3 regions of the Microbacterium hanjuni genome follow, and region 2 is predicted to be linked to each of the others. Evidence: predicted binding sites of a transcription regulator. Region 2 holds the regulator's gene; each other region holds the start of a gene.
What was found. The regulator LexA, encoded in region 2, represses DNA repair genes until DNA is damaged. The targets are predictions, from matches to a motif close to TCGAACANNTGTTCGA.

Region 1 (9,953 bases), on a different contig from region 2:
GAACGTGCCGAGCCGGCTGAAGTGCAGGTGCCACCAGAGCGGGTCGGTGGTGGTCACGATGGAGGCGAAGATCCCCCCGAGCAGCACGATCAGCGCGGCGGAGCCGAAGTGCATGGTGGTGAGACGCGACAGCACGGCGGCCGGCGTCGGGATCACGATCGGGAAGGGCAGCGGGGTGGCGAAGCTCGCAGCGGGCATTTTCCATCCAGGACGAACGGGGCGTCCCACCCCCGCGAGACCCCCAGACCCCGTCGCCCCATCGGCAGGTAGAACGCCGGGAAGTGGTCCACATCAGATGTTCGCGCCCCAGCGCAACGGCAAGCCGTCCCGCTCATGGTAGCGCCCGTGGGAGTCGCGTGGGTTACCGGATATCGCGCGTCGGCGCAGCATCCTGTTCGGCGCGTCGCGAATCAGGCCGCGAGGGGCGCTCAGGCGAGCTCGACGCCCCACTCCAGCGACCACTCTTCGCCGGGTGCCAGACGCCGCAGTCCGACCCCGGAGTTGAAGGCGTCCGCGGGCGCGGTCATCGGCTCCACCGCGACCGCCAGGGGCTGTCCGGGGTAGCGGTCGGTCGTGAACACCTGCGCCCAGTCGAAGCCCTCGCCCTGCCAGAGCGTGAGGATCCGGCCGTCGGGCGCCGTGAGGGTGTGTCGGATCCGACCGTCCGCCCCGCGATCCAGCCCGCGGTACGCCGTGTCGAGGGAAAGGTCGCCCAGGCGGCGGCCGCCGCGGAGGTCGGTCGCCTCGTCGACGTCCCGCTCGTCGATCGGAAGGCTGCGTTCGTCGAGCACGAGGCGGCGGGTACCACTGGAGCGGATGACGAGATCGGCGGTCGGCACCCCGCCGATCTGCAGATAGGGGTGCACCCCGAGGGCGACCGGTGCCGCGCCCGAGCCGACGTTCTGCACCACGTGGGCGATGTGCAGGCCGCGATCGGTGAGGGTGAAGGTCACTGCCGTCGCCAGGTGGTAGGGGTAGCCGGTCTGCGGGAACACGTCGGCGCGCAGGGTGAGGGTGTCGGTGGGGGCGGCATCCGCGGTGTAGGCACCGAAGCGCAGCAGCCCGTGGCTGGCGTTTCCGAGAGCGGGTTCGGAGATCGCGAGGCGGCGGACCGTTCCCTCGTCGTCCCAGATGCCGTCGCGGATGCGATTGGGCCACGGCACGAGGACGACCCCGGATGCTGCGGGCGTCGGCGAATCGTCGGAGTAGCGGGGAGCCAGATCCGTACCGTCCACGGTGAGCGCGCGCAGCGCCGCCCCGACCTGGGCGACCTCCGCGGTGACCGTGCCGCGGGTCAGAGTGAAGCGGTGGCCGGTGGGATCGGTACTCATGCGGCGCTCCTCGCTCGGCGGTCGGACGCAGCATCCGTCGCCCCTCCACCCTAGGTGCGAGGGAGGCGTCTTCACAGGGGAGTGGGATAGCGTTGGCAGGTCGGCGGAGGACACCGCGCTGAGGCGCGTGCAATTCTGTCAGTCCTCGGGGCCGATTCCAGGGGCCGATCTGCGCCCCGGACCATAACAGGAATGGCCCCGGCCGACGGTAGTCCGGGTAGTCCGCGCGAGCGCGGACGCTGTTCTCGTGCGAGAACTCAGAAGGACACACCCATGCCCAAGAACAAGAAGCCGGCCGGCGGCCGGCCCGCGAAGAACTTCGAGCCGCGGTACGGCGACAAGCCCGCCTACCAGGATCGCAAGCGTCGCCCCGACGAGGCCGGTTCCTCGTGGTCGGCGAGCAAGCCCGGCAGCAAGAGCCCCAGCCACCGGGGTCACCGCCCCGCCGAGGCGACCGACGCCGCCCCCAAGCGCCGTTGGACTGCGCAGGAGCGCGCCGGCCGCGACGCCTCCCGCGGCATCCGCACGCACTCGGCCGGCGCAGCGCGCCACGAGGAGCGCCCCGCCCGCTCGTACGACGATCGCCCCGCGCGTTCGTTCGACCGCCCCGCGCGTTCGTTCGACGAGCGTCCGGCCCGCTCGAACGACCGTCCTGCACGCTCCTACGACGAGCGTCCCGCGCGTTCGAACGATCGCCCCACGCGTTCCTCCGACGATCGCCCCGCCCGCTCCTTCGATCGCCCCGTGCGCTCGAACGACGACCGTCCGGCGCGGTCCTTCGATCGCCCGGCCCGCTCGAACGACCGCCCCGTGCGTTCGAACGACCGCCCGGTGCGTTCCTATGACGAGCGGCCGCGTCGCGATGACCGTCCGGCCCGTTCCAACGACGAGCGTCCGGCCCGCTCCTTCGACCGCCCGGCGCGGTCCTTCGATGACCGGCCCGATCGTCCGAACGATCGTCCCGCTCCGACCTTCGCCGAGCGTCAGGCGCGTCTGAAAGATCGCCCCGCCCGCTCCGCCCGCTCCTTCGATCCCCGCCCGCGGCGTGCGTCCGACGAGCGTCCGGCCCGTTCCGACGAGCGTCCGACGCGTTCCTTCGACCGCCGGGAGCGTCCGGCCCGCGAAGAGCGTCCTGGTCGCTCCGACTGGAGCAAGCCGGCGCGCACCACTCAGCAGGAGAACCGTGTCGACACCGTGCACGAGCGCCTGCAGGCGGAGGCCGTCGACGCGACGAGCGTCGGAGAAGCGTCCTTCGCCGACCTCGGCCTCGGCCAGAACATCGTGCAGGTGCTCACCGAGCTCGGCGCGCCGAGCCCCTTCCCCATTCAGGCAGCCACCGTCGCGCCGATCCTCGAGGGTCGCGACGTGCTCGCCCGCGGGCGCACCGGTTCCGGGAAGACGATCGCCTTCGGCGCTCCGCTCGTGGAAAGCGTGCTGCGTGCCGGCGCGGGGCAGAAGCGTGCTTTCGCCCGGAAGCCCCGCGCGCTGATCCTCGCGCCCACCCGCGAGTTGGCTCTGCAGATCGACCGCACCGTGCAGCCGATCGCGCGCAGCGTGGGCCTGTTCACGACGCAGATCTACGGTGGCGTGCCCCAGGGCCGCCAGGTCGGAGCGCTGCGTAAGGGCGTCGACATCATCATCGGTACCCCCGGCCGCATCGAGGACCTCATCGAGCAGGGCAAGCTCGACCTGTCCGAGGTCACCATCGCGGTGCTCGACGAGGCCGACCACATGTGCGAGCTCGGTTTCCTCGAGCCGGTGCAGCGCATCCTGCGCCACACCGCGGAGGGCAGCCAGAAGCTGCTGTTCTCGGCGACGCTCGACCGCGAGGTCGCAGCTCTCGTCGACGAGTTCCTCGTGGAGCCCGCCGTCTACGAGGTCGCCGGTGAAGACCAGGACTCGGGCACGATCGAGCACCGCGTGCTCGTGATCGATCACCGCGACAAGGCCGCGATCCTCACCTCGCTCGTCGACCGCGACGGCAAGACCCTCGTGTTCGCCCGCACCCGCGCCTACGCCGAGATGCTCGCCGAGCAGTTCGACGACGCCGGTATCTCGGCGGTCGCCCTGCACGGTGACCTCAACCAGGCCAAGCGCACGCGCAACCTTGAGCGACTGACCTCCGGACGCGTGCAGGTGCTCGTCGCCACCGACGTCGCCGCCCGCGGCATCCACGTCGACGACATCGACCTCGTCGTTCAGGCCGACCCGCCGGACGAGTACAAGACCTACATGCACCGCTCGGGTCGCACCGGCCGCGCGGGCCGCGCCGGCCGGGTCGTGTCGCTCATCACGCGTCAGCGCCAGCGGCGCATGACCGAGCTGCTCGACCGTGCCGAGATCGACGCGCCCTTCGAGGACGCGCGTCCCGGCGACGACCTGCTCGAGGAGCTCAGCGGCCGCCAGGCGTCGAACGTCGCCGGCTGATCCCGCGCGCTTCGGCGCCGGCATCCACCCTGCTCCCCTGTCACGAACTGCGGCTACCACCCGCACGTTGTGACAGGGGAGTGGTGTCGTTAAAGGCTCCCCTGTCACGACCTGCGAGTATCACCCGCGTTCTGCGACAGGTGAGCGGTGTCGTCAACGACCGCGCGCCCGGGTCAGAAGAGGGTGGCCGGTTCGATCCGCGGGCGGAGTGTGGGCGTGGCCAGCGGCGTGCGGGCAGCGAGTCCGGGCTGGGGGCGACCGCGGGGGTGCTCGTCCTCGTCGTGCCCGTCGAGGCGGTGCATCCGCAGCAGCGGGCGCACCCGTTTCGCGAGCCACGAACGGTAGAGCTTGGGCGCCTGCGACGACACCCCCGGGTACAGTCCCCGGTACGACGACACCAGCTCGGGATGCTCGCGCTCGAGCCACTGGAAGAACCAGGGCTTCACACCCGCGCGCAGGTGCAGCGCGCCGTAGACGACCCGCACGGCTCCGGCCTCGCGGATGCGCCGCAACGCATCGTCGAGCGCGGCGACGGAGTCGGTGAGGTGCGGCATGACGGGCATGAGGAACACGGTGACGGCGAATCCGGCCTCCGTCGCCGCGCGCACGGTGTCGAGGCGCGCCTGCGTCGACGGCGTGCCGGGTTCGATCGAGTGCTGCAGGGCGTCGTCGAAGATCGCGATCGACATGGCCAGTGAGACCCGAACGGATGCTGCCGCCTCGGTCAGCAGGGGCAGGTCGCGCCGCATCAGCGAGCCCTTGGTGAGGATCGAGAACGGCGTTCCCGACTCCGCCAGCGCCCCGATGATCGCGGGCATCAGCCGGTAGCGGCCCTCGGAGCGTTGATAGGGATCGGTGTTGGTGCCGAGCATCACGGGCTCACGCGTCCACGACCCGCGTCGCAGCTCTTTCTGCAGCACCTCCGCGACGTTGATCTTGACCACGATCTGCGAGTCGAAGTCGTTGCCCGCGTCGAGGTCCAGGTATTCGTGCGTCCCTCGGGCGAAGCAGTAGGTGCACGCGTGACTGCACCCGCGGTAGGGGTTCACGGTCCAGTCGAACGGCATGGCCGACACGCCCGGAACCCGGTTCAGGGCGCTCTTGCAGAGCACCTCGTGGAAGGTCATCCCCGCGAACTCGGGGGTCGTGACCGAGCGGACGAGCCCGTCCATCTGTTCCATACCGGGGAGGGCCGCAGCATCCGCCACACCCAACTGCTGTCCTTGCCATCGCATCTTTCCATGGGAACAGATGTACGAAAGAGTGTCAAGTGCGCAAGCGTCCACAATCGAAGGACGCGCCGCTGCCTCGCCACGGCGCGGGTCGTCGGACACAATGGGAGGGTGACGTTGCCCGGTACGTCCTCCCCCCGCTCGCGCCGTGAGGCGCGGGTGATGAGCGAGCGCTCCGACACCCTCGCCACCCCGATCGCCCAGCACGCGCGTCATCGCGAGGCGGGGATCCGCACCTTCTTCATCGCCGCAGCCTCCGCCGCCCTCGTCTTCGGCGGGTCGGGCGCCGTCACCGCTGCGGTGACCGGCGGCATGGTCGCCGAACTGGCGGAAGCTCCCCCGATCGCCCTGCCGCAGCCGGTCGATCGGCCGACGATCGGCGCCACGGTGCAGCCGATGCCCGCCGAGGGTCTGCCCGCCCCGACGTTCGACGTCACGGCGGCCGGTACGGCGCTCTGCGACGACCCCGACTTCCTCCGCACGCTCGAATCGGGCGATGACGCCGCGGTGATCGACGCCGCCGGAGGTGCCGAGACCTTCCGCTCGATGATCGCGACCGGCACGGCCGCGTGCATCCCCCTCGATGATCCGACGCGTGCATGGGTCGTCGTGAACAAGCAGCGCCCGTTCGCGCCCAACGACTACACGCCCTTCCCCCTGGCCATGCCCGCGACGGTGCAGAGCCTCGAGGGCGGTGAGTTGCGATCGGATGCTGCGGACGCCCTCGATGCGATGGCGCAGGCCGCGCGCGCCGCCGGCGCCGGGGACATCGCGATGGAGAGCGGCTACCGCTCGTACGCGACCCAGCAGACCACCTACCGCGGGCACGTCGGTGACCGCGGGGTCGAGGGCGCCGACCTCGTGAGCGCTCGCCCCGGATTCAGTGAGCACCAGTCGGGCTTGGGCGCCGACGTCGTGGCGTGCGGCGAAGCGGGCTGCGGCACGATCGACGAGCTGGCCGCGACCACGCAGGGCGCGTGGATCACCGAGCACGCCTGGGAGCACGGCTGGATCGTGCGCTACCTCGACGGACGCACCGACGTCACGGGCTACCTCCCCGAGCCGTGGCACCTCCGTTACGTCGGCCCCGAGATCGCCCGGCTCTACCACGACGGTGGGTACAGCACGCTCGAGGAGTTCTTCGGCCTTCCCGCCGCGCCCGACTACGCCTCCTAACCGGCGCGCTCGCCGCACCCCCGGATCGTCGAGTACGCACGTACTCGACGAAACCCCACGCTTTCGGGCGCGATGACGTGCGTGCTGGTCGAGTACGTACGTTCTGGACGGATCACACGGGCGAAGGGGGAGAGCGGATGCTGCCGCTCGCGCGCGTCTACGCGGAGCAGGTGCGCTGTTCGGCGGTGGAGCCGTTGACGTTCGAGGGGAGCTGGACCGCGTCATCCGGCGCGGGGGGAGTCGCGCTGGCGGACGGATCGGGGACGGGCGTCTCGGAGGGAACCGCGCCGTCGGTCGGGCCGGCCTCGATGACTCCACCGTTCGATCCCAGGTCGCCCGTCAGCTCGAGGGGGCGGTTCTGCGCGAGCGCATCCCAGAGCTTCTTGGCGGCCGCCTGGTCGGGCACCACCTTGTTCTTGTCGGCGGGGTCGTCGTTCACGGGGAACTGGACGAACACGATGTCGGAGGTCGGCACGTCCTTCGCCGCGAGAGCCAGCTGAACGATGCGCAGCGGGTTCGCGAGGCTCTCGCTGGGCTCGATGTTGTGCGCGGCCGCGGTGGCGAGACGCAGCACCGCGGCGGGGTCGGAAAGGACTCCCTCGCTGGTCAGCTTGCGCGTAAGGCTCGAGAGGTATTGCTGCTGGTTGCCGATGCGCGCCAGGTCGCTGCCGTCGCCGATGCCCTTGCGAACGCGGAGGAACTTCAGCGCGTCCTCCCCCTGAACCACGCGCGGGCCTGCGGGCCAGTCGATACCCGTGTTCGAGTCGCGGAGGCCGCCCTCGCCGATGCACACCTCGACCCCGCCGATCGCCTCGGTGATCGCGATCACGTTGCCGAAGCTCGCCTTCGCGGCGAAGCCGATGTCGAGCCCGCTGAGCTTCGACACGGTCTTGACGACGCAGTTGAGGCCGCCGTCGCCGTACGCGGAGTTGATCGCCTGCTTGCTCATCGCGGAGTGGATCGAGCCGTCCTTCCCCGCGCACTCCGGGATCGGGATCATCAGGTCGCGGGGGAACGACACGACGGTCACCCTGCGCGGATTGTCGGAGACATGGACGAGCATGTTGACGTCGTTCAGCTGGCCGCCGGCGTCGGGGCCGGTGCACCGGCCGGGGAAGAGCTGCACCAGTTCGGGCTCGCACTCGTCGGTGCCGACGATGAGCACGTCGAACGGCCCCTCGTACGCCCCGATCGACGGGGGTTGAGCCACGACGGTGTCGAGCTCGACGGCGTTGTTCTCGATGCTGGAGGTGAGGTCGTACGCCGTGTAGGCGATCGTGCCGGCGCCCGAGACGAGCAGCACGACGACGGCGACGGCGAGGAGGGTGAACACCTGACCGAGGGCGCTCGGCGAACCCAGCCGCGCGTGGCGCGCTACGGTCTTGCGGCGTCGTGCCATCGGTCCCCCCTCCGCTCGAGCATGAGTCTAGACAGCAGACGCCGCGTCATCGGTGCAGCGGCGCGGCGCGCTGCCCTCCTCGCACACCGGCGAGCTGCCCGGGTCACCGGGCGACGCGTGGGCGCCGCCTCGCCATGCGGGCGACCCCCGCGCGGCGCAGCGCATCGGCGATCACGATCCCCACGAAGACCCCGACCGCGGCCGAGGCCATGGTCAACAGCACGAACACCAGCTGCAACGGCCAGGGGAAGGAGAAGAGATCGAAGGATGCTGCCGCCAGCAGCGGGTAGACGATCCCGACGACGACCGCCCCGGCGTAGTACTGCCAGGTGCGCCAGAAGCGGTAGAGCACGATGAGGAACGGCAGCTCGGCGAAGAAGGCCCACCAGACGTTGGTGGCGACGCTCGCGAACCCGTACCCCGAGAACGGCACGATCACGAGGCCGGAGATGAGACCGACCAGCAGCCCGGCCAGCGGGCGCTCGAGCAGGCGCAGCGCGACGACCGCCGGAAGCAACCAGATGCCGGCGAGCGCGACCGTTACGAACGGCACGGTCGCGAACAGCGCGGTCGAGATCCAGTTGGCCCCGGCGAGCACGATCCCCCCGGCGACTCCGATCGCGGCGCAGGTGAGGAGGTAGGCGGTGGAGACGCGTGACATGGTCGATCCTTCGGTTCAGACGGAGGGCCAGAAAGGCGACAGCAGGACGGTGGCCGTCGCCGCCCAGAAGAGCAGGACGAAGACGAGATCTCGGGCGCGCAGGGGTACGAGGTGCCGCTCGGTGCGCGTGGGGTAGGCACCGAACGCCCGCGAATCCATCGCCAGCGCGACCCGCTCGGCGTGGCGGATGGCGCCGGCGAGAAGGGGTACGACGTAGCCCGCCCACCGCGCGACGGCGGCGACCGGACCTCGACCGCCGTGGGCGCCGCGCACCCGGTGGGCTTGCCGGATCACCTCGAGCTCGTAGCCGAATCGCGGCACGAAGCGGAACGCGGCCAGAGCGGTGTAGCCCACCCGGTAGGGCACGCGCAGCTGCTGCACGAGCGATCGCACCAGGTCGGGCCCGGTCGTGGTGAGTCCCCCGATCAGCGCGAGCGTCGCGATCGCTCCCAGGCGCAGGGCGGTGGCGAAGCCGACCGCGAGGGCACCGCCGTAGAGGGTCCACCCGCCCATCTGCAGCACTACGAGCGACTGGTCCACCCGCGCCGCGTCGGTCCAGACCGAGAACCCCACGCCGACCACGATGATCGCCGCGGGAACCCCGAGGAGCAGCAGCGCCAGCATCCGCCCGCTCAGTCGTGCCCCGATCAGGAGCACCGCGTACGCGAGCAGGAGGAAGACCAGGGGCGTTCGGAGGTCGCGGACGAAGACCAGCGTGATCATCGCCGGGAGCGGGCCGGCGATCTTCGCGAGGGGGTTCAGCGCGGCGAGGAAGCGCACCCCGCGGGCGGGCTGCGCCTCGGCGTAGGGGTCGATCGCGGTCGTCACGGCGGTCACGGCAGCGAGCCGGGGAGGTCGGCGAGGCGGGTGACGCCCGCGAGGGACGGATGCAGTTCCAAGCCGCGGAGGGCGCGGCGCAGCGGCGGTGGGCGGAGGCCTGCCCGCTCGATGAGGGCGTCGTCTCCGAACACCTCGGTGGTCGGAGCGTTCGCCAGCACCCGGCCGTCGCTCATCACCACCGTGCGGTCGGCGTACTCGGTCACGAGCTGCATGTCATGGGTGACCACGACGATCGTGGTCCCTTCGCGCTGCAGCTCGCGCAGCAGCGACAGGAGTTCGTCGGCGCGCGCGCGATCCTGGCCGAAGGTCGGCTCGTCGAGCACGAGGATGCGAGCGCCGCCCACCAGGGCGGTGCCGACGGAGAGGCGCCGCTTCTGTCCGCCGGAGAGGAGGAACGGGTGCGATCGGGCGTGGTGGCTCAGTCCGAACCGCTCGAGGAGGGCGTGCACGCGGGCGTGGATGTCGTCGTCGGGCAGTCGCAGCATCCGCAGACCGTGCGCCAGTTCGTCGAACACGCTGTGCGCGAGGAACTGGTGCTCGGGGTTCTGGAAGACGAATCCGACCCGGGCCGCGAGGGTGCGCGCGTCGGCGCGGTGCACGTCGAGACCGTCCACGGTGACCGTGCCACGCGGCGGGCGCAGTACTCCCGCGATCGCCTGCACGAGGCTCGTTTTGCCGGCGCCGTTGGCCCCGATGACCGCGACGAACTCGCCCGCGGCGATGTCGAGGTCGATGTCGTGCAGCACGGGGGAGCGCCCGCGGGTGAGCGTGAGCCCCCGCACCCGGATGACCGGAGGTCCCGCCGGAGGAGAATCGGCCGAGGGGAGGAGCGTGGGGGCCCGGATCTCCTCCGCTGGGCCGAAGCTCCGCGGTTCGGGCTGCTGCGC
Region 2 (9,953 bases):
AGAACGGCACCGAGGTGTTGATCGCGCTGGTCCCCGAGCCGTCCAGGTCGAGCGCCAGCTCGACGCTCGACTCGCTGGTGGCACGGCTCAGCGAGGCGGTACGGGAAGGACGGGTCATACTCCCGATTCTAGTGAGGCCAGAGCGTCGAGGAACGCGGACGTCTCCGCCTCCGTACCCGCGGTGACCCGCAGGTGATGGGGGATGCCGATGTCGCGGATCAGCACGCCGCGGTCGTAGAGCGCCTGCCACGTCGCGGCGGGGTCGTCCACACCGCCGAAGAGCACGAAGTTCGTCCACGACTCGTGGGCGCGGTAGCCCAGCGCCTCCACGGTGGCCGAGATGCGGTCGCGCTGCGCGACGATCTCGTCGACCATGCCCAGCATGACGTCGGCGTGCGCGAGAGCCGCGGTCGCCGCCGCCTGGGTGAGCGCACTCAGGTGGTACGGCAGTCGCACCAGGCGCAACGCGTCGATGAGGGCGGGATCGGCCGCGAGATAGCCGACCCGGGCCCCGGCGAACGCGAAGGCCTTGCTCATGGTGCGCGACACCGCGAGGCGTTCTCGTCCGGGGAGGAGGGTGATGGCGGATGCCGTGTCACGCGGGGCGAACTCCTGGTACGCCTCGTCGACGATCACGATCCCCGGGCTCGCCTCGTAGGCCGCCTCGATCACCTCGAGCGACATCGGCGTTCCGGTGGGGTTGTTGGGAGCGCAGAGGAAGACCACGTCGGGCTGCACCTCCGCGATCTGAGCCGCGGCGGACTCGGGCGTCACCGTGTAGTCGTGGTCGCGGGATCCGGCGATCCACTGCGCCCCGGTCCCCCGGGTCAGCAAGGGGTACATCGAGTACGTCGGAGCGAAGGAGAAGGCGGTGCGCCCCGGGCCGGCGAAGGCCTGCAGCACGTGCTGCAGAACCTCGTTCGAGCCGTTGCCCGCCCAGATGTTCTCGCGGGTCAGCCCGTGGCCCAGGTATCCGGCGAACGCCTCCCGAAGCCCCGTGAACTCGCGGTCGGGATAACGGTTGACGTCCTGCAGGGCGAGCGCGACCGCATCGAGGATGTCACCGGCGACCTCGGCAGGAACGGGATGCGTGTTCTCGTTGACGTTCAGCGCCACCGGCAGCGCGGCTTGCGGGGCACCGTAGGGCTTCATCCCGCGCAGGTCCTCGCGGATGGGCAGGTCGTCGAGTGAGAAGGTCACCTCTCCGATGGTAGAGGGGATGCTGTTGCCCGGTCTCGTGCTCGGAATGTGCGCGCAGGCGCCTACGCGTGATGGCCTTCGCAACGCATGCCCGCGACGGCCTGCGGTCGTCGCCCGCCAGACCCGATGCCAGCGTCGCGAAAACCATCACGCTCCGGCGCCGGACTTCATGTCAGGGCACGCCCACCTCTCCTACGCACCACGGCTTCGCCTGGGGGCGCGGGTCAGGAGGCGGCGGAGTACTCGGCGGGGATCGCGAGGCGCTCCCCCGCGGAGACCGTGACGCCGTCGAGCGCGTTCAGACGCACGATCGCCGCGACCACGTCGCGCGGGTCTGAGCTCGGCGCGACGTCCTGCGCGATGGACCAGAGGGTCTCGCCCGACATGACGGTGACCTCTTCGAAGCTGCCGGCGGGAGCGCCGGCATCGCGCGAGGCGAGCGCGGTGCCGCCGCTAAGTGCGGCGAAGCCGAGAGCGAGTGCGAGGGGAAGAGCGACCAGACCGGCCAGCACGCGACGACCGCGCGCCGTGATGCGCAGTCGCGTCGAGGCGGCGGTGGTGGGAAGTGCGATGGCGGTCATGGTTTCCTCCTGGGGGTGAGAGATTCGCATCCGATCCTCGGCCGGGAGCACCGGATGCGAATCTCTTTTCCGAACCTATCTTCTACTTATCGAACATGTCAACATCGATCCGATCGGAGATGGATCGAACGCGACACGCGGCAATCAACCGTGCGGGGCGCCGGAATCCGGATACGGTTTCGACAGGAAGACCACACCACGGACCTCCGACATTCGAAGATGACCGCCGGTTCCGGTGGTGAGAGGGAGTAGGGAAGATGACCGACGCGACGCAGCCCGCCGCCCGTGACAAGCCGCAGACCCGGCGTCGGAAGAGCCTGAGCGAGAAGCAGATGGCGATCCTCGAAGTGATCCAGCGCTCGATCAGCCGGTACGGCTACCCGCCGAGCATGCGCGAGATCGGCGACGCCGTCGGCCTCAAGTCCCTCTCCAGCGTCACCCACCAGCTCAACCAGCTCGAGTTGAGCGGCTACCTGCGCCGCGACCCGGGGAAGACCCGCGCCATGGAGGTGCTGATCGACCTGCCGGGGACGTCGACCGAGAATCCCGCCGACACCGGCCCCTCCGTCGGCGACGCGGCACTCGTGCCGCTCGTCGGTCGCATCGCCGCCGGCGTGCCCATCACCGCCGACCAGCAGGTCGACGAGATCTTCCCGCTTCCCCGCCAGCTCGTGGGCAAGGGCGACCTCTTCATGCTCCGGGTGTCGGGCGAGTCGATGATCGACGCCGCGATCTGCGACGGCGACTGGGTCGTCGTGCGCTCCCAGGCCAACGCCGAGAACGGCGAGATCGTCGCCGCCATGCTCGACGGCGAGGCGACCGTGAAGACCTTCCGTCGTCGCGACGGCCACACCTGGCTGCTGCCCCGCAACAGCGCGTTCGAACCGATCCTCGGCGACGAAGCCGTCGTCCTCGGCAAGATCGTGGCGGTGCTGCGGGCCGTCTGAGGTCGCTCCCACCCTCCACCTCCGGATCGGCGCCGCCGACTCGGAACCGAGGAGGGGGAACCATAGTGTGGGGGGATGCCGACAACGCTCCCCTACGGCTCCTGGCCCTCCCCCCTGTCCGCCGCGACCGTCGCGTCCGCATCGCCGCGGATCGATGGTGCCCGCTTCGTCGGCGACGAGGTCTGGTGGGGCCAGACCGTGCCGGCCGAAGCCGGACGGACGACCGTGCGCCGGTACCGCGGCACCATCGCCGAAGACGTGCTCCCCGCGCCGCACAGTGCTCGCTCGCGCGTGCACGAGTACGGCGGCGGCGCTTGGACCGAGGCGGACGGGCAGCTCGTCTACTCCGAGAAGGCCGACCAGCGGGTGTGGGCTCTCGAGCCCGGGGGTGCCCCGAGGGCGCTGACTCCCGAGGACCCCACCGCGCGCTTCGGCGGCCTCACGACCGGTGGAGGGATGCTGATCGCCGTCCGCGAGCGCCACGACGGCTCGCCCGTGCCGCGCCGCGATATCGTTCGGATCCCGCTCGACGGTTCCGCAGCCACCGACCCGGCGCTGCTCGTCCCGGTGGTGGGCGGCAGCGACTTCGTCGCGCAACCGGCGGTCTCCCCCGACGGACAGAACCTCGCATGGGTGGCGTGGGATCATCCCGACATGCCGTGGGATCATGCCGAGGTGCGCGTCGGCGCGTTGAGCGACGGCCGCGTGAGCGAGTGGCGGGTGCTCGGCACTCCGGACGCCGCCACCCTCCAGCCGGAGTGGACGGGCGAGGGCGACGTCATCTTCACCGACGACGGCACGGGTCGCTGGAACCTGTACCGCTCGGGTGCGGACGGCTCCGTGCAGGCGCTCGCGCCGGCGGACGCCGACACCGGTGGTGGGCTGTGGGTACTCGGCACACGGTGGTACACCCCGCTGGAGGACGGACGCATCGTCGCAGTGCGCACCGACGGCGGGGACGAGATCGTGCTCATCGACGGTGACCGCGTCGAGCGGTTGCCGGTACCGATCGTCGCCGGCGCGGTCATCGAAGACTCCCGCGGCTCGCGTGTGCTCGTCTCCGGGTCGACGCCGGACGGCTCCAGCGGACTCTGGCTCGTCGACCTCGCAGCCGCGGGGACGGCCGCACCGATCGAGCAGGTGAGGGTCGAGCAGGTGACCGGGGCGGATGCTGCGGTGGGAGCGGAATGGTTCCCCGCGGCTCGGAAGGTCGACGTCGACGGCGCGCACGGCGTCGTGCACGCTTTCGCGTATCCGCCCACCCACCCCGACATGGTCGGTCCTGCCGACGAGTTGCCGCCGTACCTCGTGCTGGTGCACGGCGGTCCGACCTCGCACGTCGGCCCCGCAGCATCCGCCAAGATCGCCTTCTACACGAGCCGGGGAATCGGCGTGCTCGACGTGAACTACGGCGGCTCCACCGGGTACGGACGCGCCTACCGCGAGCGCCTACGCGGGCAGTGGGGAATCGTCGACGTCGACGATGTCGCAGCGGTGGCCGCGGGCCTCGCGGCGGAAGGACGGGCTGATCCGGCTCGCCTCGCGATCGAGGGCGGCTCCGCGGGCGGCTGGACAGTGCTCGGCGCACTCGTGCGCACCGACGTCTTCGGCGCCGGGATCTCCCGCTACGGCGTGGGCGATGCCCGCGCGCTGGCTGCTGACACGCACGACTTCGAAGCCCGCTATCTCGACGGGCTGATCGGTCCCCTGCCCGAAGCCGAGGCCGTGTACATCGAGCGTTCGCCGCTCACCCACGTCGCGCAGCTCACCGCGCCGATGCTGATCCTGCAGGGGGCTGACGACGCCGTCGTTCCTCCCGCGCAGGCCGAAGCGATCCGTGACGCTCTCGCCGCCCAGGGCGTGGCGCACGCGTACATGCTCTACGAGGGTGAAGGACACGGCTTCCGCCGGGCTGAGACCGTGATCGACGCCCTCGAACGCGAACTCGCGTTCCTCGGCGCTGTCTTCGGCTTCACCCCGCCCGGGGTACCGCCGCTCTCGCTCGCCTGAAACGCGAAAGCGCCGTGCGGTCGGCATCCGGAAGGGACGGCGACCACACGGCGCAACGCGTGGCGACTCAGGCGGCGAAGGGTGCGAGCTCCGCGGCCAGCTTCGCTCCGACGTGCGCGTGCAGGAAGGTGCCCTGCTCGCGGTGCTCCTGGTCGACGATGATGCCTGTCTCGTGAGCTGCCGACACCAGATCGCCGCGGTCGTACGGAACGACCGCGCGCACCTCGACGGCCGGCAGCGGGAGCGCCTCCTCGATGATCGAGCGCAGCTCGTCGACGCCCTCGCCGGTACGCGAGGAGACGAACAACGCCGTCGATTCGAGTCCGCGCAGCACGAGCCGCGTGTCGTCATCGAGCAGATCGGCCTTGTTGAACACGACGATCTCGCGGGTCGAGCGAGCCCCGACATCGCCCATCACGTCGCGCACGGTGGCGAGCTGGGCGGCCGGGTCGGGGTGCGAACCGTCCACCACGTGCACGATGACGTCGGCCTCGCCGACCTCCTCGAGCGTGGAGCGGAACGCCTCGACCAGCTGGTGCGGCAGGTTGCGCACGAACCCGACGGTGTCGGTGAGCGTGTATCCGCGTCCGTCGCTCGTCTCCGCGCGGCGCACCGAGGTGTCGAGCGTCGCGAACAGCGCGTTCTCCACGAGCACCCCGGCGTGCGTGAGGCGGTTGAGCAGGCTCGACTTGCCGGCGTTGGTGTAACCGGTGATCGCCACGGCGGGCACGGTGTTGCGTTTGCGCTCGGCCCGCTTCGCGTCGCGCGCGGGCGCGAAATCGCGAATCTGACGGCGCAGCTGCGCCATCTTGGTGCGGATACGACGACGGTCGAGTTCGATCTTCGTCTCACCCGGACCACGCGAGCCCATACCGGCGCCGCCGGCACCGACCTGGCCACCGGCCTGGCGGCTCATCGAGTCACCCCAGCCGCGCAGGCGCGGGAGAAGGTACTCGAGTTGTGCCAGTTCGACCTGCGCCTTGCCCTCGCGGCTCTTCGCGTGCTGGCTGAAGATGTCGAGGATGACGGTGGTGCGGTCGATCACCTTGACCTTGACGACGTCTTCCAGGGCGCGTCGCTGGCTGGGCGCGAGCTCGGTGTCGACGATGACGGTGTCGGCGCCGACCGAGGCGACGATGTCGCGCAGCTCCTGCGCCTTGCCGCTACCGATGTACGTGGCGGGGTCGGGGTGGGGGCGGCGCTGGAGCATGCCGTCGAGCACGACCGCGCCCGCTGTCTCCGCGAGCGCTGCGAGTTCGCGCAGCGAGTTCTCGGCATCTTCCTGTTCGCCCTGCGCGTGCACACCGACGAGCACGACGTTCTCGAGGCGCAACTGCCGGTACTCGACCTCGGTGACGTCCTGCAGCTCGGTGGAGAGACCGACGACGCGCCGTAGCGCCGCTCGATCCTCGCGTTCCCACTGGTCGCCGTCGGAATCGCCGTAGGACACGGTCGTCGCATCCTGGAGCGCCTGTGCGGCGCCGAACACACGCACCCCGGAGCGCGCTTCTGCGCGCGAGAGCACGCGGTCGATCGGGTCCACCGATGACTCGTTCGCGCTGTGGGGGATGGTGGTGTCTGTCATATTTTCCTTTCGGGATGCTGTCGCCCGACCCGGCGGGGCCGCTCGAGGCTTCCGTGAACTCTCATCCTCCCCTCGGAAGGATGCTCTCCGCTACGCTCTCGGCATGGGGAGCGACCACTACTTCACCGGAACTCCCACGAGCCCGGAGAACCTGCGCCGTATCCCGGTGACCCTCGCGGGCCGTGTTGTCGAGGTGCAGACCGCCGGTGGGGTCTTCAGTCCCGACCGCGTCGATGCCGGTACGGCTGTGCTGTTGTCGAGTACGCCGCCGCCGCCATCCGGTGGCAACTTCCTCGACCTGGGGTGCGGCTGGGGACCGATCTCGTTGTCCCTCGCCATCGAAGCGCCCCGCGCCACGATCTGGGCGGTCGACGTCAACGATCGAGCACTTGACCTGGTCAGACGCAATGCGGAGGCATTGGGCCTGACCAACATCAACGCGGTGCACCCCGAAGATGTTCCCGATGACGTCTCGTTCCGCACCATCCGCTCGAACCCGCCCATCCGGGTCGGCAAGAACGAGCTGCACGGCATGCTGGAACACTGGATCCCCCGCCTCGACGTGCGCTCGGACGGCTGGTTCGTCGTGCAGCGCAACCTGGGATCCGACTCGTTGCAGCGGTGGTTGGCCGCGACCTTCCCTCGGGGGTACTCGGTGCAGCGCGCCGCCACGGGCCGCGGATACCGCGTGCTGAAAGTGCGCCGCCACGGCAGCCCGCAGACCGAGGCGATCGACGTCGTCGTCTGACGTCAGGCCAGGGCGACCTCGCCGGAGTAGACCAGCACCGCCGGACCCGACAGCAGCACGTGCTCGCCGTCGGCCTCGGTCGTGATGCGCACACCGAGCGTTCCACCGGGGACGTCCACCTGCCAGCGGTCCGGGGCTGCCGGCCCTGCCCAGTGCCGCACGGCGAGCGCCGCCGCCGCGACCCCTGTGCCGCACGACAGGGTCTCGCCCACGCCGCGTTCGAACACGCGCATGCGCAGCGCGCCCACCCCGTCACGCACCAGCGGGTCGCTCGGCACCACGAACTCGACGTTCGCACCGCCACGCGGTTCGGGGTCGAGGATCGGCCGGTACGCGAGGTCGAGCGCGTCGAGCTCGGTGTGCGAGGACAGTGCCACCACGACGTGCGGGTTGCCGACGTCGATGCCGACCCCCGGGCGCGAGACGTCGAGTCCCCGTGCGCGAACGAGCGTCTCCCCCTCCTCGATCCGCCACGTGCCCAGATCGACCTCGTAACCGCGCTCGCTGCGCGTCAGCGTCTTCACACCGGCGCGGGTGCCGATCCGCAGGCCATCGTCGATCGAGGCGAGGCCGCTCTCGACGAGGTAGCGGGCGAAGACACGCGTGCCGTTGCCGCACATCTCCGCGGGCGAGCCGTCGGCGTTGCGGTAGTCCATGAACCATTCGACGCCGGATGCTGCCGCCTCGGCGCCCTCGTCGATCGCGGCGGAACGAACCACGCGCAAGAGGCCGTCGGCGCCGATGCCGACGTGGCGGTCGCACAGCGCGGCGACCTGCTCGGCGCTGAGATCGACGACGCCGTCGGGATCGGCGACCACGACGAAGTCGTTTCCGGTGCCGTGGCCCTTCGTGAAGGGGAGGGTGCGCGACATGCTGTCCAGTCTAGGAGGCCCACCCGCGCAGCGTCCCGGGCCATCAGTCCGCGATCAGGCGCTTGCCGGTGGCCCAGGTGTCGAAGGGTTCGTACCCGATGGCGTCGTAGAACCCGCGTGCGCCGGTGTTGTCGGGGCGCACCATGAGCTGCACTTTCGGGCACCCCATCGCGAGAAGGCGGGTCTCCGCCGCCGACACCAGTGCTTGGGCGATCCCCTCGCCGCGACGATCGGGCACGCTCGCCAGGTAGTACAACCAGCCGCGGTGTCCGTCGTAACCGGCCATCACCGATCCCACGACCCGCGCGTCGTCGACCGCGACGAGGAAGAGTTCGGGCTGGACGGCGCGTTTGCGTTCGATGTCCTTCAGCGGATCGTTCCACGGTCGCGTGAGGCCCGACGTCTCCCAGAGCTCGACCACGGCCGTGGTGTCATCAGGGGCGAAAGGGCGGATCTCGAACGTCATCCGAGGGACTGTAGCAAGTCGCCCGCGTCGGTGTGGCGCGCATCGAGCCACGTGACGTCGGCGTACCGGCGGAACCAGGACACCTGCCGCCGCGCATACCGACGCGTGAGCGCCTGGGTCTCGGCGATCGCTTCGGCCTCGCTCATCTCGCCCCGCACCTGGGCGAGGCCCTGGGCGTAGCCGATGGCGCGAGCGGCAGTGACGCCCTGCTCGAGACCGGCGTCCCGCAGTCGGGCGACCTCGCCGAGCAGGCCATCCCGCCACATCTGCTGCACCCGCGCGTCGAGCAGGGGCACCAGCTCACCGCGCTCGATGCGGGTTCCGAGGAGGTGCGTCTCGGGATGCCAGAGCACCGGCGCGTCGGGCAGTGCGGCGCCGTGCGTCGCTTCCCCCTGGCCGAGCACCTCGAGCGCGCGCACGATCCGACGACCGTTGTGCGGGTCGACGCGCGCGGCGGTCGCGGGGTCGAGCTCACGAAGCCGGGCGAACAGCACGCCGGGCCCGACCGCTGTCAGCTCATCCTCGAGACGGGCACGCAGCGCATCGTCTCGGGGCGGGAAGCGGAAGTCGAACAGGACGCTCGACACGTAGAGCCCCGACCCTCCCACCAGGATCGCGTCAGCTCCGCGCGCGTGGATCTCGCTGATCGCCCGACGCGCAGCATCCTGATACCACGACACGGCGGCCTCGTCACGGACGTCGAGGACGTCGAAGAGATGATGAGCGATGCCCCGCCGCTCATCGGGAGCGAGTTTCGCGGTACCGATGTCCATGCCGCGATACAGCTGCATGGCGTCGGCGTTGACGATCTCGGCCGGTCGACCGGTCGTGGCCAGTGCCCGGGCGAGATCCAGCGAGAACGCCGTCTTGCCCGTGCCGGTCGCCCCGACGACAGCCCAGACGCGCGGGCTCACACCCCGACGCGGAGGGTGGGCAGTCCGAGCGCCACGGCACGCGGGGCGCCCGCATCGGCCGTCGGCACGGCGCACGACTCGGCCTGCGCGCGATCCCAGGCGTCGCCGGCGCGGGTGCGGCGAATGCGCAGCGGCACCCCGTCCTTCGCATCGGCGACGAGATAGTACGGCGCGGCGCGGGTCACGACGACGGAGACCACATCACCGGGGCGCGGCAGCTGCGAGTGCGGCGGCACCTCGAAGTGCACGAGGCGGTTGTCCTCGGCTCGCCCGGTGAGGCGGTGGGTCGCGGCATCCTTCTTGCCTTCACCGGCCGCGACGAGCACGTGCAGTTCCCGACCGACCTGCAGCTCGCTCTCCTCGAGCGAGATCTGATCCTGCAGGGCGGTGAGGCGCTCGTACCGCTCCTGCACGACCGCCTTCGGCACCTGGTCGGCCATCGTGGCGGCCGGGGTGCCCTCACGGATGGAGTACTGGAAGGTGAACGCGCTCGAGAACCGGGAGGCCGCGACCACGCGCAGGGTTTCTTCGAAGTCCTCCTCGGTCTCGCCGGGGAAACCCACGATGATGTCGGTCGTGATCGAGGCCAGCGGCATACGCTCGCGCACCCGGTCGAGGATGCCGAGGAAC
Region 3 (9,953 bases), on a different contig from region 2:
GAAGCCCTCGTTTCGAACAGGTTCTCGTACGCGGGTTCCATTTTGGACGATTTCACCATTGAGAAGCGGTTGCCCCGCGAGGAATCGGAACGCCTTCGCATCTTTGTGACTCTAGGCACGATCCGGCCGTACGGATTCAACCGTCTACTGGCGGCACTCGATGAGTTGACCAAGACAGATGACGTGGTGTGGCAAGTCGGCGAATCGACCTACGTGCCCTCTCACGGTTTGATTGTCCGATCAATGGATAGAGGGAAGCTGCTTGAACAGCTCCGGATCGCTGATGTAGTCGTCTCTCACGCCGGAGTCGGATCGATTCTCGCCGCCCTGGGTGAGGGGCGGGTCCCGCTAGTCGTTTCCCGTAAGAAGAAGTTTGGCGAGCACATCGACGACCATCAACTGGATATCGCCAGGATGTTGGACGCGCGTGGTCTGGTTCGGTCCGCGGAGGTAGATGAGATTGATAGGGGAATGCTTGTGTCGACCACGGGTCTTTTGAGCAAGGTGCGAGTGGCCTCATGAGCAACCGCAACCGCAGCATCACCCTCCCCGCCCGATCTCGCCTGATTCTTCATAAGTTTGACCCGTCGACTCCTGCGCCCGGGGGGATCGACACCTGCATTCGGGGGATCATCAAATATGGTGACCCTGAGGAAGCATTGGCAATCGTGGGTGTCTCGAGCGAGGAGGGCGCGGACACCGGAATCGGCGTCTGGTCCGAGCGCGAGCTCTATGGCCGTACTTTCCAATTTCTGCCGGTAGCGTCTTTGGATCCCGGGAACCAGATAAGGCGAATGCCCCACTCCGCCCTCATCGGTGCGGGACTTGTGAGGTACAAGAATCGTGTACCCCGTACACAGTACCTACAGACGCACCGGGCAGATCTTGGACTACTCGGGTCTTCACTGCTCACAGGGCGTCACGACTACTTCATTCACACTCAGGAGTCGGGCATTCTCGGAGCTGATTCTGATTCATTTTGGAAACGTGCCGGGTCTATCCACCGGGGCGTAGAGAAGCGAGTAGTCAAGCGTGCCTCTCGAGTGCGAGTATTCAACCCCACGTATGCGGAGACGGTCGCCCAATGGAACCCGCACACGAAAGCGTCTCCCACCTGGTGGGACCCGGAGCTCATCCGGCCACGGGCCGCAGGGGCGCGACGGTCTAGAAAGTTGCTGTGGGTCGGGCGGTTGGAACAACCCAAAGTTCCGTCATTAGCGTTGGAGACACTACGTGTTCTCCGAGACACAGCACCGGAAGAAGACTGGTCGCTCCGGATTGTGGGTACGGGGAACCTAGTGGGCGAGCTGAAGGCCTCGAGCCGCGGGCTCGGGCTGGAAGATTATGTGACGTTCGTAGGTCGCCTCAGGCCCGACGAAGTTATGCAAGAGATGGCCGATGCAAGCATTCTCATGATGACGTCGGTGGCCGGGTACGAGGGGTTCCCACGTGTTCTCGTCGAAGGGTTGGCCAACGGGCTTAGCGCCGTCGTGACCCATGGTGCTGATACCGGTGGTTTGGTGGCTGACGGCATGAACGGCTACAGAGCGGCACCCAACGCCACGGACTTTGCCAGACGCGTGCGAGAGGCAATTGCACTGCGCCCCGAGGACTCCCGTATCTCTGTTGAACACCTGTCGGCGCCCCGCGTCGTCGAGGCCTTGTACGCGAACTAATCTCGCCCCACCTGCAGGAGTATCCAATGAAAGTTGTTGTAACAGGCGCGGCTGGCTTCGTTGGCAGTCGCATTGCACGCCGAGCCCTCTCCGAGGGACACGAGGTGGTCGGTATTGACGCGGTCACCGACTACTACGATCCATCCATCAAACGAGCGAATCTCCAACCGCTCATTGAGGCTGGGATGCGAGTTTTTGAGCAGGATCTGATGGATCTAGACCTGCCCGCGGTACTCGACGGCGCTGAGGTGGTGTTCCACCAGGCCGGCCAGCCAGGGGTGCGGAGCTCTTGGGGCACCGAGTTTGATGTATACCTTCGCGCGAACGTCGCCGCTACGCAAAGGCTGCTTGAGGCAGCGGTCGGCAGCAAAACCCTCCGCTCGCTCGTCTACGCGTCGTCGTCGTCCGTGTACGGCGACGCGGAGAGCTTCCCGACTTCTGAGTCGGCTAGGCCCGTGCCCCTGAGCCCGTACGGAGTATCTAAGCTGGCGGCCGAGCACCTATGCACGCTCTATGCGCGCAATTTTGGCGTGCCGGCAGTTTCCTTGCGATACTTCACGGTCTACGGACCCGGCCAGAGGCCGGACATGGCGTTCACTCGTTTCTGCAGGGCCGCAGTCACGTCGACTCCTATCACCCTTTATGGGGATGGAACACAGATACGGGACTTCACCTTCGTTGACGATGTCGTCGATGCCAATTTCAAGGCTGGATTCGGGTCGGCAACTGCCGGCTCGGTGTTCAACGTGGCTGGCGGGAGCAACGTAACCGTCAACGAAGTGATTGCGACACTGTCGGAGTTGGCAGGCCGGGAGCTCGCGGTCGATCGCAGCGACGCAGTCAAGGGGGACGTGCGCCGAACGAGCGGGAGCACTGAGCGGATCCGGGACGCACTCGGCTGGGCTCCTTCGACCAGCCTTTCAGACGGGCTTCTCGAACAATTTAAATGGGCGGAACGGACGTTTGGGAAGCGTAAGTGAGTCACCACGTTGCCTGCGTGATTCCCACACACGGGCGGCCGGACTTTCTTGCCGAGGCCATTGAGAGTGTGCTTCGACAACGACTGCCAGTGTCGGAGTTGGTGGTCGTAGACGACTTGGGAACCCCGGAGACGCAAGAGCTCGTGGAGAGCTTTGCAACCAGGGCAACGGGGGTCGCCGTTTCTTATTTTCACCGCGTGACGGGTTCACCGGGCGCGTCGGAGTCGAGGAATGCCGGTTTCTCTGAAACGAGCACGCCGCTGGTCGCGTTTTTAGATGATGACGACATCTGGTCGCCGAATCATCTGCTGTCCGCGGTCAATCGTCTCCGCGAGTCGAATGCCGGTCTAAGCCTTTCCTGGATGGAAGTGGCAGAGCCGGACGGGTTCGTTCACGATCATTTCTCTCCGGCGGACGGGTTGCATGCGGAAGACGTGATGGCGCGAAACCCAGGGATCACGGGCAGCAACCTAGTAGTTAGGCGGGCTGAGTTCGAGACGATCTCTGGGTTTGACCCCGATTTGCCAGTCTCAAATGACAAGGATTTCCTTGTCCGGTACCTTGCGGCGAATCTCACTTATGTCGTCGTGCGCGAACGAACCGTCTTGCACCGCCGACACCATCAGGGGCAGTTGACCGCCTGGGACAAGCGCCGCGCGGTCGGGTTGGCAAAGTACATCGACAAGCACAGCGCTCGGTTGTCACGGCAAGATCGGCGGTACCTGAAGAGGCAGATTGACAGCATCCGCTTCCGCACTGAAACCGGATTCCGTCGTCTAGCCGCCGCCGTCGTTCTCGTCACGAGCACTCCACCTCGTGAACTCATCTACAAGGCCCGCGAAAGAGCAAAAAAATGATCACGAGCTTCGGCGTCACATGGGACGAAAGAGCGAGGACGTTGTGAGCGAAGAAGCACGGCAGGTTTTCGTCTCTGCTGTTGGACAGGACACCAACGTTGGCGACTCCGTTTTGCGCAGAGGTTATCTCGACGCGCTTAGGCAGGTTGGTCGGCTTAACGTCCTACTGGACGGTACGTCAAGCGATTATAGAGACGGCCTCGGCCTCACGAACGACGACAACATCTTCGATGCTCGCGAACTCTGGTGGCGCGAGTCGGCAGCTCAAGCCGAGAGTTCCCCAATTGTCGTTGCGTTCAATGCGGGGGAGATGCAACTCAACCGCACTTTTGCTCTGTCTTACGCGCGTCATGCCCGGCTGATACTCGCTGCACGCCGGGCCGGCGGCTACGGCGTGCACGTTGGAATGGGAATTCGACGATCGAGCGCGTGGGGGAAGCCCATCGGCGTCATCCTTAGGACGTGCGCGCGAGTTTCCTGGCGTGATCCGATGAGCCGAGAGTGGGCTGGGGTTGGGGACGTAGCGCCAGACTGGGCCTTCGCGTTGGGAGAGGGGGCGCCCTCGCTAGCCAGCGAAGGAGGACGCGAGTTTCTCGCTGTTTGTCTGCGGGGTGACCGGCAAATTCCAGACCCCGAATGGGTGGCCAATGTCGAAAAGACCGCACAGGAACTCGGTCTGAGGCCGCTGTTGGTCGTCCAAGTGGAGCGTGACAACCGGCTTGCGGCTGAACTTGCGGCCGAGAGAGGCTGGCTTGCAGACCATTGGTACGGTGGCCCGCATTCGCTCCGCGAACGGCAAATTCGGGCGCTGTACGCGGAAAGCGGGGCCGTGCTCAGCGATCGCCTCCACGCGCTCGTGATAGCGGCGACCGAGGGCGCTGTGCCCATCGCGTACGCGCCATCGTCGACGGAGAAAGCTCGCCGGACGCTCGCACCCGCTGGGCTCGCAGACTTCTACATCCCTGTCGGTGCGAAGCCGTTCGAAGTAGTCGAACGGGCGTCTGGATTAGTTTCCAGAGCTTCGGAAGTGAACCAGCTGGTCGCGTCTGCCAAGGATAAGCTCGCGAGGTTGGCACGCTCCCTATCAATCTAGGCAGTAGCCGCTTCTACGCCGCTGTCTCTCCAGGTGCTGCGGCCGCCCGCGCAGTCTTGGCGAGAATCACTAGATCCCCTAGAAGAGTCCAGTTCTCTACATACGACAGATCAAGCCGCACGGAGTCGTCCCAAGAGAGCGACGATCGGCCACTCACTTGCCACAGCCCTGTGATGCCTGGCTTGGCGAGAAACCGGCGGTGGACGTGATCGGCGTATTGCGCAACTTCTTTGGGGAGAGGGGGCCGCGGTCCAACCAGTGACATGGACCCGCCAATGACATTGAAGAGCTGAGGGAGCTCATCCAAGCTGAACTTGCGCATGACTCTGCCGACCGGCGTGATACGCGGGTCGTTCTTCATTTTGAAGAGGACTTCGTTGCCAGCATCCCGCTGCTGACGTTCCAACTGTTCCAGCAAGTCTTCGGCGTTCGTCACCATGGATCGGAACTTGATCATGGTGAACTCCTTCCCGCGAAGACCCACTCGGGTCTGGCGGAAGAAGATTGGTCCCTGGCTCGTCAGGCGCACGGTGATGGCCAGGGCCGCCAACAGCGGGCTGATCAGGATGACGCCCAAGACTGATGCAGTCAGGTCAAGCGACCGCTTGACGAACAACTGGCCCTTGGTGAAGCGCGGCGTCTCGACGTGGATCAGCGGCAGGCCCGATACGGGCCGCATGTGGATTCGAGGCCCCGCGATATCGACGATGCTCGGGGCAAGGACGAGGTGCTGCTTGCCGGCCTCGAGGCCCCACGAGATCTCTTTCACCTTGTCGGGTGGTAGCTCGTCGGTACTCGTGATGGCAACGGTGTCCGCGCCGGTGGCCACGATGGCTCGATCAACGGCAGATACGGAGCCCATGATCGGGATATCGGTTCCCGCAATCGTGCCCGCTATGCGCCCGGAGGGAACGCACGCGCCGACAACGGTGTAGCCCGAACTGGGGCTCCGCTCGAGCTCGCGCGCGATCTGGGATACCGAGCTCTCAGACCCGACAAGCAGTACCCGCGCGGAGTGAGTGCCACTCTTTCGTTTGACGCCCAGCCACTTACGCCACAGCCACCTTTCGGCCAGCAGGACCAGAATCCCGAGTGGCAGGCTGATCAGGAGGAAACCGCGGGCAACGTCGATCCGGGCGAGGAAGGCAATGATCGCGACCACGCCGAAGAGTCGAACGCTGGTCGTCGCGATTCGCACGTACTCGGTGGAACCAGTTCCGATGATTCGGTAGCTCCGGGAATCGTTGAAGGTGAGTGCCCACATCCACGCAACGATGAGCAAGATGGAGAACGTCCAATAAGAGAAGTCGCTGATGCGCGAATCCTCGCGGATCGCGACATCGGCGTTACCCAAGCCGAACCAGGCAATCTGCGTGCCGAAAACCACCCAGATCAGTACCAGAAGGTCGCTGACCCAGAGGTTGCGCGCGTACTGCCGGCGCCAGTCAAAAGCGGGAGCGCGTCGACCCGGCGAGGTGCCAGGTTCTGCGCTATCCGCTACCGGAACGAGGTGCTCGCTCGGAAGTTCGGAACGGTTGGAGCTCATGTGGTCGGTACGCTGCGACGCCAGTGTCGCGTCGACCCGTAGGTGCGACGTCACAGTGTTTGGTTCCCTTCCCCCCGGCGATCTCCCCGTGATCGGAACGCTAGCACCGGTTTATGTCGGCTAGATAACGAGGTCGGTTAACGACGGGTTGCGGGGCTGGGCGGGCGTGGCGGCGGCGCTTCGTCTCGCTTCGCTCGCTCAGCGGGCGGCATAAGCCATCGGTCGCTCAGCGGGCGGGTGTGGCCTTCGCTCGCTCAGCGGGCGCGGACGGGCGTCGGTCGCTTGGCGGGCGCGCTTCGTCTCGCGGCGCTCGCTCAGCGGGCGGTGGGGCGCGGCGCTTCGTCTCGCTTCGCTCGCTCAGCGAGCGGGAGGGCGAGATTTCACGGGGGTGTAACTCGAGGGCGCTATGGTCACGCCATGTCGACCCGACCGCGCTCCCGAAAGCGCAACCGAACCCACGTGCGCGCCCGTGCACCTCATCGCCAGCCCTTGTGGCTCATCGTCTCAGCCGTGCTCGTCGCCGCAGGCGCCATCGCACTCGTCGCGGCCGCGCTGATCACCCGTTAAGAAGAATCCCCGCCACCGTTCAGCACAAACGGGGCGGGGGTTCGGGTGGGACTTTTGACCACGGTCCGCGGTGCCGTGCTTACGCGGTCGATGTGATGATAACCCCGATTCCTATGGTGTCAATGCGACTTTTGTAGGCGTGTCCTGAGAGTCGTGGTCTTGGCATGAGGAGCCGCGATTGTAGAGCGCTGGGGTGAGGGGGGTCAAGGCTGTCCCGCGCACCGTCGAGACGCTCTTACTGTCGGCTCACGCACGCCGCCCGTAACCGCTGGCGGACCCGGGCAGCATCCCCCATGTGCTGCCAACGCGTCCCTTCCCCCCGGCACGCGTGCCAAGCCTGGAGCGGGCGGCGTGCCTCACCTTCTTGAGAGACGAGTCACCGTGTTTCGCATCCTGCTCCGCTTCGCCCCCGTGCTCATCCCCGTTGCGCGCAAGATCATCCGCTCGCGCCGGGGCGACGGAAAGCCGCCGCCGCGCCGCTGAGGTTGCGGCGCTTCGTCTCGCTTCGCTCGCTCAGCGGGCGAGGGGACTCGCGCTGGGGGTGCCGGCGCTTCGTCTCGCTGCGCTCGCTCAGCGGGCGAGGAGGTTCGCTTCGCTCGCTCAGCGGGCAGTAGGGGGCGTTGGGCGGTAGGCAGGGTGGGAGATGATGAGGGATGCGTCTCGTACTGAACATCATCTGGCTCGTGCTCTCGGGGTTCTGGTTGTTCCTCGGTTACCTGGCCGCCGGGATCGTGCTGTGCATCCTGATCCTCACGATCCCGTGGGGCATCGCATCGCTGCGCATTGCCGGGTACGTGATCTGGCCGTTCGGACGCGAAGTGATCGCGAAGCCCACCGCCGGCGCCGGAGCCTTCCTCGGCAACGTCGTGTGGGTGATCCTCGCCGGCTGGTGGCTCGCGCTCGGGCACATCGTGTCGGGCCTGCTGCTATGCGTCACGATCATCGGCATCCCGCTGGGCATTGCGAACTTCAAGTTGGTGTCAGTGTCGCTCATGCCCCTCGGCCGGCAGATCGTTCCGGTCGGGCGCGGGCCGTTCGACGTGGCGGGGGCGCGGTAGCGCTTCGTCTCGCTTCGCTCGCTCAGCGGGCGGGATTGGCGGGCGGGGATGTGGCAGCATCCGCTCTCTTCCTACTGCGGGTCAGATCACCTCGTAGCCCGACCAGCTGTCGTCGTCGTCCTGGGAGCGGGTGACGGCGACGGGGGCGGGCGCGGTTGTTCCGAATTGCCTCACACGCCCCGCCCGAAGCTCGAGATCCCTCACCAGGTCGTCGTCGGAGATGTCGGCGTGCTCGGAGACCTCTACGTCGGAGGCCAACTGACTCGAGGGCCCAAGGAGAAGCGACGAGCGGCCGGGGGTGCCGTCCTCGCTCAGCGTCGGGATGTCGACGGTGTCGGAGGAGCTCATCTCGGCCAGGGCTTGGGCGTAATCGAGCACGGCGCGTGCGATTTCGGTGCCGGTGAGAATGGAATCGCCGGAGTAGTGGATTCTGTCCATGCTCGCTGTGTACGCGCGCGATGCGCGTTCGGGGTGGCCCTTGACGGCTGGCAACTCTTGCGCTGCGGGTTGGTCGCAGCCTGTGGATAACTCTGACGAGTGTCGTACTTCTGTTCTAAAATATGGGTATGGACTTCTTCACCGGCATCGAGCAGCACACCGCGCTGCTGCGCTCGCTGGTGGGCGACGGGGTGGAGGCGCGTGAGATCCCGCGGCGGGTTGTCGACGTGTGCGACGCCGACATCAAGAGCATCATGTGCGAAGCGACCGCGCTGATGGAAGCCGCCGGATCGCTGCGCACCGCCGCGGCCGGGGTGCTGGCAGCGCGGTCGCTTCGCGAGCAGGGTCACGGCGGCATGGCGGCGGGTGAGGGGCACCGCAACGCGGCGAGCCTCGTGCAAGAGCTGACCGGCACCAGCAAGGCCGAGGCTGCGCGGCAACTGAAGTTGGGCGAAGCGCTGCTCGACGGGGCGGGGTTCGGGTCTCCCTCGCCCTCTTCGTCTCCGGATGCTGCTCCGGAGGCGGATGCTGCGGGGCCGGTCCGCGAGCCGTGGCACGCCACGCTCGGGCGCTCCCGCCTCGAGGGCCGGCTGACCTCGGCCCAGCACGACGCCATCTTCCGTGGGCTCGGGCAGCCGCCGACCACGGGTGACCCCGACGGTGATGAGCAGTTCGTCGACGCGTGGGCGCTCGCCGCCGAGCAGCTCACGCATGAGGCTCCGCACCGCACGGTGGAGGAGCTGACGTCGTGCGCGCGAACGATCCGCGATCGCCTCGACCCGGCGGGCGCCGCCGTACGGTTCGACGAGCGGTTCGCTCGGCGGTCGTTCCGGATGTGGGTCGACGCCGATGGGCTCAACCGCGCGAGCGTGGTGCTCGACGACGAACGCGCCGCGTGGCTGAGGGGCGTGTTCGATTCCGCCCTGCGGCCGCGCCGCGGCGGTCCTACCTTCGTCGACGCGGAGGAGAAGCGGCTCGCCGATGAGCTCGCGAAGGATCCGCGCACGAACGACCAGCTCGCGTACGACCTCTTCATGGACATCCTGCGGGCGGGCACCCTCGCCGACGCGAAGTCGGTGCTCGGAACCCGGCAAGCGGGGCTGCGCATCGTGATCACCGCCGATGCCCGCGCTGACGCGCTCGACGGCGAACCCGCCATCGCTCACACCGAAGACGGGGTGCAGGCCCTTCCGGCGTGGCTTGCGTTGCAGAGGGGATGCGAGTCCAGCTCGCGCACCATCTGGACCGACGACGGGGGAGAACCCCTGCGCCTGGGGCGCGAGGAGCGTACCTTCACGGGGGCGCAACGCATCACCCTGGCCGTGCGCGACGGCGGGTGTCGGGCGCCGACGTGCGACCGGCCGGCATCGATGTGCGAAGCGCATCACATCGACCCCTGGTCGGAGGGCGGCACGACCGATGTCGATCGAGGCATCCTGCTCTGCCGGTTCCATCACATGCAGCTGCATCACGGCGGGTCGCGGATCACGCGCGAGGGGCTCGGTGACTTCATTCTCCATCCGCCGCCCGGCAAGGGCGAGCCGCAGGTGCTGACGCGAAGGCTCGGGCTGTCCTACGGGTGGGCGGGCATCGCTCCACCTCCGAAGCTGTTCCGGCTCGTCGCTTGATCCGCGCCTCCGCGAGAATGATGCAGCGCATGTATCACACTGGCGCAGCGAGGGAAACGCCGAACACAAGTTCGAGGGCTTCGATAATCTCGAATCATGTCCACCACTGA

Region 1: a site for LexA is predicted at 5,002-5,017, ahead of ACFXP5_RS09085 (Rv2578c family radical SAM protein). Genes of this name have one in related genera too.
Region 3: a site for LexA is predicted at 8,318-8,333, ahead of ACFXP5_RS06985 (HNH endonuclease signature motif containing protein). Genes of this name have one in related genera too.

The regions. Positions count from the first base shown of each region.
Region 1 covers NZ_JBIGIK010000002.1:293,289-303,241, reverse strand. The annotation lists partial or broken gene ACFXP5_RS09100 (DUF998 domain-containing protein) at 1-114, opposite strand, end outside; gene ACFXP5_RS09095 (aldose 1-epimerase family protein) at 429-1,331, opposite strand; gene ACFXP5_RS09090 (DEAD/DEAH box helicase) at 1,605-3,758, shown strand; gene ACFXP5_RS09085 (Rv2578c family radical SAM protein) at 3,932-4,993, opposite strand; gene ACFXP5_RS09080 (M15 family metallopeptidase) at 5,153-6,166, shown strand; gene ACFXP5_RS09075 (LCP family protein) at 6,324-7,565, opposite strand; gene ACFXP5_RS09070 (ECF transporter S component) at 7,669-8,226, opposite strand; gene ACFXP5_RS09065 (energy-coupling factor transporter transmembrane component T) at 8,242-9,054, opposite strand; gene ACFXP5_RS09060 (ABC transporter ATP-binding protein) at 9,060-9,953, opposite strand, start outside.
Region 2 covers NZ_JBIGIK010000003.1:25,383-35,335, forward strand. The annotation lists gene hisB (imidazoleglycerol-phosphate dehydratase HisB) at 1-118, opposite strand, end outside; gene ACFXP5_RS12355 (histidinol-phosphate transaminase) at 115-1,200, opposite strand; gene ACFXP5_RS12360 (LysM peptidoglycan-binding domain-containing protein) at 1,425-1,781, opposite strand; gene lexA (transcriptional repressor LexA) at 2,039-2,728, shown strand; gene ACFXP5_RS12370 (S9 family peptidase) at 2,804-4,738, shown strand; gene hflX (GTPase HflX) at 4,806-6,323, opposite strand; gene ACFXP5_RS12380 (class I SAM-dependent methyltransferase) at 6,427-7,071, shown strand; gene dapF (diaminopimelate epimerase) at 7,074-7,943, opposite strand; gene ACFXP5_RS12390 (GNAT family acetyltransferase) at 7,987-8,409, opposite strand; gene miaA (tRNA (adenosine(37)-N6)-dimethylallyltransferase MiaA) at 8,406-9,323, opposite strand; gene miaB (tRNA (N6-isopentenyl adenosine(37)-C2)-methylthiotransferase MiaB) at 9,320-9,953, opposite strand, start outside.
Region 3 covers NZ_JBIGIK010000001.1:1,435,336-1,445,288, reverse strand. The annotation lists gene ACFXP5_RS07030 (glycosyltransferase) at 1-522, shown strand, start outside; gene ACFXP5_RS07025 (glycosyltransferase) at 519-1,676, shown strand; gene ACFXP5_RS07020 (NAD-dependent epimerase/dehydratase family protein) at 1,703-2,656, shown strand; gene ACFXP5_RS07015 (glycosyltransferase family 2 protein) at 2,674-3,513, shown strand; gene ACFXP5_RS07010 (polysaccharide pyruvyl transferase family protein) at 3,557-4,606, shown strand; gene ACFXP5_RS07005 (sugar transferase) at 4,620-6,152, opposite strand; gene ACFXP5_RS07000 (hypothetical protein) at 6,570-6,719, shown strand; gene ACFXP5_RS06995 (YccF domain-containing protein) at 7,373-7,777, shown strand; gene ACFXP5_RS06990 (hypothetical protein) at 7,859-8,215, opposite strand; gene ACFXP5_RS06985 (HNH endonuclease signature motif containing protein) at 8,344-9,843, shown strand; gene ACFXP5_RS06980 (hypothetical protein) at 9,940-9,953, shown strand, end outside.